Regions from separate parts of the Dyella sp. AD56 genome, predicted to be linked through region 3. Evidence: predicted binding sites of a transcription regulator. Region 3 holds the regulator's gene; each other region holds the start of a gene.
What was found. The regulator FliA, encoded in region 3, starts transcription of late flagellar genes. The targets are predictions, from matches to a motif close to TAAAGTTTNNCNNNCNNNGGCCGATAA.

Region 1 (3,262 bases), on a different contig from region 3:
GCGAGCAGCGCATAGGTCGGACTGCTGGGCTCGGTGTTGAAGTCGCCAGTGAGGATAACGGGCGCGTTCGCCGGTAGCTGCGCGATACGGCCAAGGATCTCCTTGGCACCTTTGACGCGCGCGGGTTCGTCCTTCTCCTGATAGGGAAGGTGCGTGTTGTAGTAGTAGAAGCTGCGATGCGTCGCTTTGTCTTCGAACAGTGCCCAGGTCACCATGCGAGGCAAGGGGTGTCCCCAGGTGATGCTGCCGGGTACGTTGGGTGTATCCGATAGCCAGAAATTGCCGGAGTCTTTCAGGGTCAATCGGTCTTTCCTATAGAACACACCCATGTGTTCGTCACTGTGGCCACCGCGCCGGTCAATGCCGAACCAGGCATAGGAGGGCAACTTGCCCACGATGTAGTCACCCTGTTCCTGATGCAGTTCTTGCGTGCCCATCACGTCGGGCTGTTGTTCGCGGATGGTGCGCACCATGAGGTCGCGTCGTGCCTCCCAGCGGTTGGGTCCATCGGACTCCACCGGAACACGTACGTTGAAGCTCATCACGCGCAGCGACTGCGCAGCGAGCGGCAGGCTGACCAGGGCCAGTACAACGGACAGCAGGGTGATACGCCAGGGACGAGACACGGTCGGGCTCCATGATGTCGGTGGGCAGACCGTAGCACGCGTTGGATTTGAATGGGTCTATACGGCAGCCAGTGCCGGAACGGCTGAGCGCGTATAGTGCGCGCGTCCCAACGTTCGGAAATCCACATGTCTTTGTCAGTGGCCATACGCGACCTTCATCCGGATGAGTTCGGCGCCCTCGGTCAGTTGATGGTGGACGTCTATCGAAATCTGCCGGGATTTCCATCGCCGGATGAGCAGCCGCGTTACTACGAGATGCTGGCGAACATCGGCACCTTCACTCAGAAGCCGAAGGCTCGGGTGTTGGTGGCAGTAGATGACGAAGGGCAGGTGCTGGGAGGCGTGGTCTACTTTGGCGACATCGCCCAGTATGGCGCCGCGTTGACGCTCGCCATGGACGATGCATCGGGCATACGGCTGTTAGCCGTTCATCCCTCCGCGCGCGGTCAGGGTATTGGCAGGCAATTGATGGATGCCTGTATCCAGCTTGCCCGCGAGAGTGGGCATCGTCGGGTGGTACTGCATACCACCGAGGCGATGCGCGTTGCGTGGGACATGTACGAACGCATGGGTTTCCAGCGCGTACACGCGCTGGACTTCGCGCAGGCGATGTTGCCGGTCTTCGGCTTTCAACTCGATTTGCATCACGCCTGATCGCGTCGCCACTCACTTCGCCAGAGACTCACGTCCATGCCCCAGCGCGTTGCTACCTGCAGTTGCCGACAGCTCATGCTCCGTACCACGGAGGAACCGCTGCGCGTGTCCATCTGCCACTGCAATGCGTGTCAGCGTCGTACCGGCAGCGTGTTCGGCGTGAAGGCGCGGTTTCGCGAGGGGGCGGTTGTCATTCGTGGCCAGTCCACCGCGTATGTGCGACGTGGTGATACCGGTGGTTCCGCGACGTTCCACTTCTGCTCGGTATGCGGCGCCACGGTCTATTACCGGCTGGATTCGGTGGAGGGTGTCATTGGTGTGCCGGTGGGAGCTTTCTCTCGCTCGGACTTTCCTGCGCCGGGCATCTCCGTGTTCGAGGAATGCATGCATCCGTGGGTGACCCTGCCCGATGGCATCGAACACATGGACTGACAGCGCTGTCCGTCGTGTTCTTCATGGATGTTGAGTGCTTTTTTTTGTTTGGCCTGAAAGATTGCCAACCGGGTCACGCTGACCGCAAGAAATTACCTGTCAAGGAAGCCTACCCCGCGCCGATACCCACTCAAGGCGAGTAGCCGCCTTTCTGTCGGGAAATCAGCACCATGCGTCTCACAATTCGTTTGAGGATCATCGCGACCATGGGCCTTGCCCTGTTGCTCGCCGTGGTCATCGGTTTGGTTGGTCTGTACGGCGTGCGCAGCACGTATGCGCTGGTCGACGACATGTATCGGAACAACGTGCAGGCGATGGCGGCGATCAGCCAGGCACGGGCATCCATCATCGAAGATCGCCTTGCCCTCAATCGCGCCATCATCGACCCCTCGCACCACGATGCGGCGGCGCGAATCAAGGCAGGCCACGACAGCCTGATGGCAGCATGGAAGCGCTATTACCCCGACATGGTGTCGGCCGACGACGAGCGCGCGGTGGCCAAACAATTCGACGATCTCATCAAGGCATCCGGAGCGGATGTAAGCCATGAGGCAGAACTGCTGGACGCGGGCAAGGCCGAAGAGGGCCGCCAGTTGCATATCGGCAAGGTGGCCGATGCCATGGGCAAAGCTACGGATGCTATCGACAAGCTTATGGCCATCAATGAAAAGCAGGCCGCGCAATCCGCACAGAATGCGGAGGCGAGTTTCCATCGCACGTGGCAGGTAGCGCTTGGCGTGCTGGTGATCGCCATTGCGGTACTTATCGGCGCGGCGATGGTATTGATCCGTGCGGTGACCCGTCCGCTCGATCGGGCGCGTTCGCTTGCGAATGCGATTCAGCAGGGCAAGCTCAACAATGCCACGCTGGTTACCGGCAACGACGAACTGACCGACACGCTCCGTTCGCTTGACGAAATGGATCGCCAGCTTGCTGGCATCGTGACGCAGGTGCGCGACGTGGCCGAGCAGGTAACGTCGGCGGCGCGCGACCTGTCCCAGGGTAACGACGACCTGTCGCAGCGCACGCAAGAGCAGGCCAGTTCGTTGGAAGAAACCGCTGCGTCGATGGAAGAACTGTCCAGTACGGTCAAACAGAATGCCGAGGGTGCCGGGCAGGCGCGCGAGATGGCGTTGCGTATGCGCAAGCGCGCGGAGGAGGGTCGGGATATCGCTGGCTCGGCCGTCGGCGCTATGCAGGCCATTACCCAGGCGAGCAAGGAAGTCGGCGAGATCGTGGTCCTGATCGATGAGATTGCCTTCCAGACCAACCTGCTGGCACTCAATGCGGCCGTAGAAGCGGCGCGCGCGGGTGAACAGGGCCGAGGCTTCGCGGTGGTGGCGACGGAGGTGCGCAATCTGGCCCAGCGCAGCGGCGCGGCAGCGAAGAACATCAAGGCATTGATCCAGGACACCACCGAAAAGGTGTCCGAAGGCGCGGAGCTGGTGCAGCGTACCGGCAATGCCCTCAACGACATCGCGGGTGACGTGCGCGAAGTGAGCACCATCATCGAGGTGATCGCAGCGGCGTCCGAGGAGCAATCCGCGGGC
Region 2 (3,262 bases), on a different contig from region 3:
GCAACAAGATCGCGAGCGTCTTGAGCAACGCCAGCACAAAGCCGACCGCGAGCGCGGCAACGCCAACATCGCCACCATTCTGCTGGACCGTCGCAAGCAACGCTCGGAAGACACCGGAGCCCGCTTGCGCACCGCACAGCGATCACAACAAGAGCGACAGCGCGAACGACTGACTGAAGCACGGACACGCGTTGACTTGCATCGCTCCCAGCGATTCGACTTGGGCACGCTTCCGGCCACGCATGCGTCTTTGCTGCTCGAAGATGTGATCCTCCCGCACGGCCACGCCGAGCCCATCGATCTGCACCTCGCACCAGGTGAGCGCCTACATCTGTGCGGTGATAACGGCAGCGGCAAGTCGAGTCTGCTTGTCATCATCATGGGCCACCAGTCGCCACGTGCGGGGCGCATGCGGCGCGGCGCGCGCGTGCTGCTGATCGACCAGCACTACAGCCTGCTACAGGACGACCTGAGCGCACTGGACAACCTGCGCACGCTGTCACCCGGCCACACCCCCACGCGCTATCGCGAATACATCGCCGGCATTGGCCTGCGCGCCGAGCGGGCCGATTTGCCTGCCCGGCACTTGAGCGGCGGCGAGCGGGTGAAGCTGGCCTTGCTTGCGCTGGACAGTGCACTGGAGCCCTACGACCTGCTGCTGCTCGACGAACCGGACAGCCATCTCGACCTGGACAGCCGCCACCTGCTCGAACAGGCACTGGCCACCTATCGCGGTTCGCTGATCCTGGTGAGCCACGATGCCGCGTTGATCGAGCAGGCGGGCATCGAACGCCGCTTCCCTTTGCGCAAACCCCTCGCCCTCGTCACGCAGCGTGAGTGACAATTGCACGACCCACGCAGCCAGGTTTACCCATGAAGATCGTCGAAGTCCGCCATCCCCTGATCCAGCACAAACTCGGCCTGATGCGCCGCGCCGGCATCAGCACCAAGGAGTTCCGCGAACTCGCCTCTGAAGTGGCCTCGCTGCTTACCTACGAGGCCACCAAGGATCTGGAAACGGTCGAGCAGCACATCGAAGGCTGGGCCGGCCCGCTCACCGTGCATCAGATCAAGGGCAAGAAGGTCACCATCGTACCGATCCTGCGCGCAGGCCTGGGTATGTTGCCCGGCGTGCTCGACATGATCCCCGCCGCCAAGGTCAGCGTGGTCGGTCTGCAGCGCGATGAGGAAACGCTCAAGCCGATCACTTACTACGAGAAGCTCACCGGCCGCATGGACGAGCGCATTGCGATCATCGTCGATCCCATGCTCGCCACCGCCGGCACACTGGTCGCCACGGTGGACATGTTGAAGGCCGCCGGCTGCAAGCGCATCAAGGGGTTGTTCCTGGTCGCCGCGCCCGAAGGCCTCAAGCGTATCGAGGCGGCTCACCCGGATGTGGAGATCTACACGGCGTCCATCGACGAGCGCTTGAACGAGCACGGCTACATCCTGCCCGGCCTCGGCGATGCGGGTGACAAGATCTTCGGCACCAAGCAACTGCCCGCCAGCTAAGCGCCTTCACCGCACACCATCCAACAGCCCCGTCATCACTGGCGGGGCTTTTTTGTGGTCCGACGGAATGAGAAGTGCAGCACAAAAGTCATGGGGTCGACATCTTCCCGTGCGATCTTTGCCGCGCTTCCATGCCACCCCGAAATCACCATAACAATTTGAATTAGAAGAATATTTTTTTTGATTTATGGCTAAAGTTGCCGCGCGGGGAGCCGACAGCTCTTGCAGTACCCTCACCCCCGGATTCCCCCCATGTTCAAGCTATCCAAGCGGATCACCGGACTGACGCTACGTCAGCGCCTGTTGCTGCGCCTGTTGGCCATCGTGGCCTTGCTGGCGATCACCTGCGTGGCGGGTGTAGTGCAACTGCATCGCGCCGACACGCGTATCCAGGGTTTGGTGGAAGGCTCGCTCAGCCCGGTGGCCGATGTAGGCCGCGTGCAGAACGACTACAACAGCACCCTGCAGGTGCTGGTGCACGCCGTCATGTCCCAACTGCCCTCCGCCGTGGATGACGCCCACACGCGCATCCACGCGGATCGCGTGGATGGCGAGCGCCATTGGAAAGCGCTGCTCGACAGTGAACTGGCGCAGGAACAGGCGCAGACGCTCAAAGTGGCCGCCGCGCATCGCGCCGATGCCGACCGCGCGATCGATGAGACGCTCGCCTTGCTCGATGCCGGTCAGTTCGATATCGCCGGCCTCAAGCTCACCACCGAGGTGCAGCCGGCGTACGAGCCGCTGCAAAGCGATTTCGCCAATCTGTTCCAGGCTGCGCTGGCCAAGGGCAACCAGCAGGTGGGGATGCAGCATGCGGCGGACCGCGACGGCATGATCCTGTTGCTCGTCCTGCTGGGTGTGGCACTGGTCGTCACCATCGTGATGGACGGTGCACTGATGCGCTCGCTGATGCAGCGCCTGACCCGTGCCACCCACGTGGCCGAACGCATCGCTGCCGGTACGCTGGGCGAAGCGGTAGAAGCCGGCGCGAACGACGAACTAGGCAAGCTGCTGCGCGCACTGGCGTCGATGGATACACAACTCACCCGCGTGCTCACCCAGGTTCGCACGGGCGCGGCATCCGTGGGCGAACGCGCGCGCCGCCTTGCACAGGACAACGACGCGCTAAGCGAGCGCACGCAGGCCCAGGCCGCCAGCCTTGAAGAAACCGCCGCCTCGATGGCGCAGATGGCCGACACGGCTACACAGGGCGCCGGCCATGCCGATGGTGCAGCCTTGGCGGCACGCGACGCGCTGGCACACGCCGAGCACGGACGTCACGTGGCCAGCGAGGCCATCGACTCGATGCTCGCCATCGAAAAGGCCAGCCGCGATATCTCGGAAATCGTCGATCTGGTCGACAGCATTGCCTTCCAGACCAACCTGCTCTCGCTCAACGCGGCGATCGAAGCCGCGCAGGCCGGCGAGCGCGGCCGCGGCTTCGCCGTGGTAGCGACGGAGGTGCGGCAACTGGCGCGTCGCTGCGTCGATGCGGGCAAGGACATCCGCCGCCTGGTAGAGCGCAGTAGCGAAGCGGTCGACATCGCACGCGAGCGCGTGTCCCGTTCCGGCGAGGCGCTGGACGGTATCGTGTCCGGCATGGGCAGCATGTCCGAACGCGTCATGCAGATTTCTCGCACCAGCCAGTCGCAGGTCAGCGGCATCACCCAGATCAACCGCGCCGTCATGGAGATGGACGGCATCACCCAGGCGAATGCCGATCTAGTGGAAGACATCAACTTCACCG
Region 3 (3,262 bases):
GCATCCTGACCAAGCTCGATGAGGCGCCGAGCCTCGGCGGTGCGCTGTCGGTGCTGATCCGGCATCGGCTGGCGCTGGACTATGTAACGGATGGCCAGCGTGTGCCGGAGGACATCGCCACGGCCGACGCGCGCGTGCTGGTGTGCCGTGCCGCGCAAGCACTCAAGGGTAACGCCCCCGCGGATGACGCGGTGATGGCGGATCGTTTCGGACTGGCGGTGGCGAGCGCATGAACGGTGTTTTCGCAATGAATCAGGCGATGGGGCTGGAGAGCATGCTGCGTGCGCTGACCGAACGACAAGGACGACAGATGCCGGTGCAGGATCAGGCGTACGGACTCAGTGGCGCCGCGCCGCGCAAGCGCTGCCGCGCTATCGCAGTGGCCGGGGGCAAGGGTGGCGTGGGCAAGACCACGGTGTCAGTGAATCTGGGCATGGCGCTGGCGAAGGAGGGTCACAAGGTGATCCTGCTCGACGCGGACATGAGCCTGGCCAACATCGACGTGTTGCTGGGCCTTACGCCCACGCGCCACGTCGGCCACCTACTCGATGGCACGTGCAGCATCGAAGACCTGCTGATGAACGCGCCGCACGGCTTGAAGGTGGTGCCGGCCGGTTCGGGCACGCGCCGCCTTGCGCAGTTGGGCTCGGGCGAGCACGCCGCGGTGATCCGCGCCTTCGACGACCTCGTGTCGCCGCCGGACTATCTGCTGGTGGATACGGCCGCAGGGCTTTCCGACAACGTGGCGATGTTCGCCGCCGCGGCGGACGATGTGGTGGTGGTGGTATGCGACGAGCCGGCCTCACTGACCGACGCGTACGCCTTGCTCAAGGTACTGAGCCGGGACTTTGGCGTACGCCGCTTCCGTATGGTCGCGAACATGGTTCGCAACGTCGGCGAAGCCAAGCAGTTGCATCAGAAACTCGCAAGGGTTTGCGATCGCTTCCTCGACGTGGCGTTGGAGTTCATGGGCCATGTCCCGCACGACGAACGGCTCAAGCAGGCCATCAAGCGCCAGAGCGCGGTGGTGGATCTGTGGCCGTCGAGCCGCTCGGGGCTGGCATTCAAGCAATTGGCGGGTGCGGTCGATACATGGGGTGAACCCGAGCGACTGGGCCTGGATCGCATCGCCTTTTTCAGCAGGCAGGCCGCAGTAGCGACGGGGTGGTGACATGAGTGTGGCTTCCGAATATCTGCAACTGCAAAAGCAGAGTGCCGACGAACTGGTTCGCCAGCACGCTCCCCTGGTGCGAAGGATCGCCTATCACTTGATGGGCCGCCTGCCGCCCAGCGTGGACGTCAGCGACCTGATCCAGGCCGGCATGATCGGTTTGCTGGAGGCCGCGCGCAATTTCACCACCGGCAAAAATGCGAGCTTCGAAACGTTTGCGGGTATCCGCATCCGTGGCGCGATGCTCGATGAGTTGCGGCGTACCGACTGGACCCCACGGTCGGTGCATCGAAAAGTGCGCGAGATGGCGGAGGTCGTACGTCAGATTGAAATTGAAACCGGTGCGGATGCCGAGGACGTCGAAGTGATGCGGCGGCTGGGCATGGGTGCCGAGGAATATCACCAGGTGCTGGCGGACGCGGCGAGTGCGCGCTTGCTCAGCCTTTCCGCACCGGACGATGCGGATGGTGGCGCGGCGTTCGACGTGGCCGATGGCGACAGCCTGAGCCCCGCCGATAGCGTCGAGCACGAAGGTATGCGCGAGGCGTTGGTGGAGGCCATTGGCGGCCTGCCCGAACGCGAGCAGTTGGTGATGTCCCTGTATTACGAGGAAGAGCTGAACCTCAAGGAGATCGGCGCGGTGCTCGGGGTAACCGAGTCACGCGTCTGCCAGATCCACGGCCAGGCCATTGTGCGTCTAAGGGCGCGCATGACCGGCTGGCATGAGGGGCAGGAAAGACAGGCAGGAAAACGAAAAGGGGCGAAGGGCGGATAACGAGGACGCACATCCCAACGGTCGCTGCGCCGTGAAGGGTCGAGCAAACGCTCGGTTGTTGCGCCCTCGCAACTTGTCCCTCGTCCCTGTTTCAACTCAAGTCATACACACGCGCAGCGGAGAAAGCGTTTGGACAAGAATATGAAGATCCTCGTGGTGGACGACTTCTCCACCATGCGGCGCATCGTTCGCAACCTGCTGGTCGAGCTGGGTTTCAGCAACGGGCTGATCCAGGAAGCCGACGACGGCGAGAACGCGCTCACCATGTTGCGCAACAACGCCTTCGACATGGTGGTGACCGACTGGAACATGCCCAATATGACGGGCATCGACCTGCTGCGCGCCATTCGCGCCGAGCCCGCGCTGAAGGGCCTGCCGGTACTGATGGTGACCGCCGAGAACAACCGCGACCAGATCATCGCCGCCGCACAGGCAGGCGTGAACGGCTACATCGTCAAGCCGTTCACTGCCGTCACCCTGCAGGAAAAACTCGGCAAGATCTTCGAACGCCTGGCCGCCAGCGGAGCGAGCGCATGAACGCACAAGTCTCTCTGATGGCCGGCGAAGCGATGCCGCAAGAGCTTCACGACCTGCTGAACAGCCCGAATGGCGCCGCTTTCGAGCAGGCGCTCGATGTGCTGGTGCGTGAGCGCGAACAGCGTGTGTTCCGTGCGCTGGGCTTGCTTGCACGTGACCTGCACGATGCCGTGCGCCGCCTTGGCGGCGACTTGGCGCAGGAAGGCGTGCCGGGCAGCGTCGCCGATGCGCGCAAGCATCTGGAAGACGTGCTGGAAATGAGCTCGCAGGCCGCGCACCGCTCGCTCGATTTCGTCGAGCGCATGCGTCCGCAGGCTGAATCGCTGGCCGAAAACGCCGGCGCAGTGATCGACGGTACGTCTGAAGGCGACGTGGCGCATGTGCTGGCAAAGCAGTCGCAGTCGTTCGCGAATGCGTGCCGCGACGGTCTTGCCGACTTCGTGGTGGCGCAGTCGTGGCAGGATCTTTCGGGCCAGCGCATCAAGAAGGTCGTGAACTTCATCGGCAGCGTCGAGAACTCGCTGCTGGAACTGGTGAGCCTCACCGGCGCACTGGCGTCCGGCGAAGCGGCGGCGGGCCCGGTCAAGGTCACCAGCCAGGACGAAGCGGATCGCTTGTTGAGCGAATTTGGGTTCTGATCGATGGACCCTTCGTTTGACAGCGAGCTGCGCAACGATTTCCTGGTGGAAGCCGGGGAACTCGTGCAGCGCCTGGGTGAGCAGTTGATTGGGCTTGAAGCCGCGCCGCGCGATGCCGATCTGTTGAACGCCGTGTTCCGC

Region 1: a site for FliA is predicted at 1,812-1,838, ahead of DyAD56_RS06305 (methyl-accepting chemotaxis protein). Genes of this name have one in related genera too.
Region 2: a site for FliA is predicted at 1,708-1,734, ahead of DyAD56_RS03230 (methyl-accepting chemotaxis protein). Genes of this name have one in related genera too.

Annotation. Positions count from the first base shown of each region.
Region 1 covers NZ_NRDP01000007.1:39,933-43,194, forward strand. The annotation lists gene DyAD56_RS06290 (endonuclease/exonuclease/phosphatase family protein) at 1-542, opposite strand, end outside; gene DyAD56_RS06295 (GNAT family N-acetyltransferase) at 753-1,280, shown strand; gene DyAD56_RS06300 (GFA family protein) at 1,356-1,712, shown strand; gene DyAD56_RS06305 (methyl-accepting chemotaxis protein) at 1,883-3,262, shown strand, end outside.
Region 2 covers NZ_NRDP01000003.1:149,551-152,812, reverse strand. The annotation lists gene DyAD56_RS03240 (ATP-binding cassette domain-containing protein) at 1-841, shown strand, start outside; gene upp (uracil phosphoribosyltransferase) at 874-1,515, shown strand; gene DyAD56_RS03230 (methyl-accepting chemotaxis protein) at 1,768-3,262, shown strand, end outside.
Region 3 covers NZ_NRDP01000025.1:9,221-12,482, forward strand. The annotation lists gene flhF (flagellar biosynthesis protein FlhF) at 1-233, shown strand, start outside; gene DyAD56_RS16165 (P-loop NTPase) at 248-1,171, shown strand; gene DyAD56_RS16170 (RNA polymerase sigma factor FliA) at 1,173-1,946, shown strand; gene cheY (chemotaxis response regulator CheY) at 2,076-2,483, shown strand; gene DyAD56_RS16180 (protein phosphatase CheZ) at 2,480-3,121, shown strand; gene DyAD56_RS16185 (chemotaxis protein CheA) at 3,125-3,262, shown strand, end outside.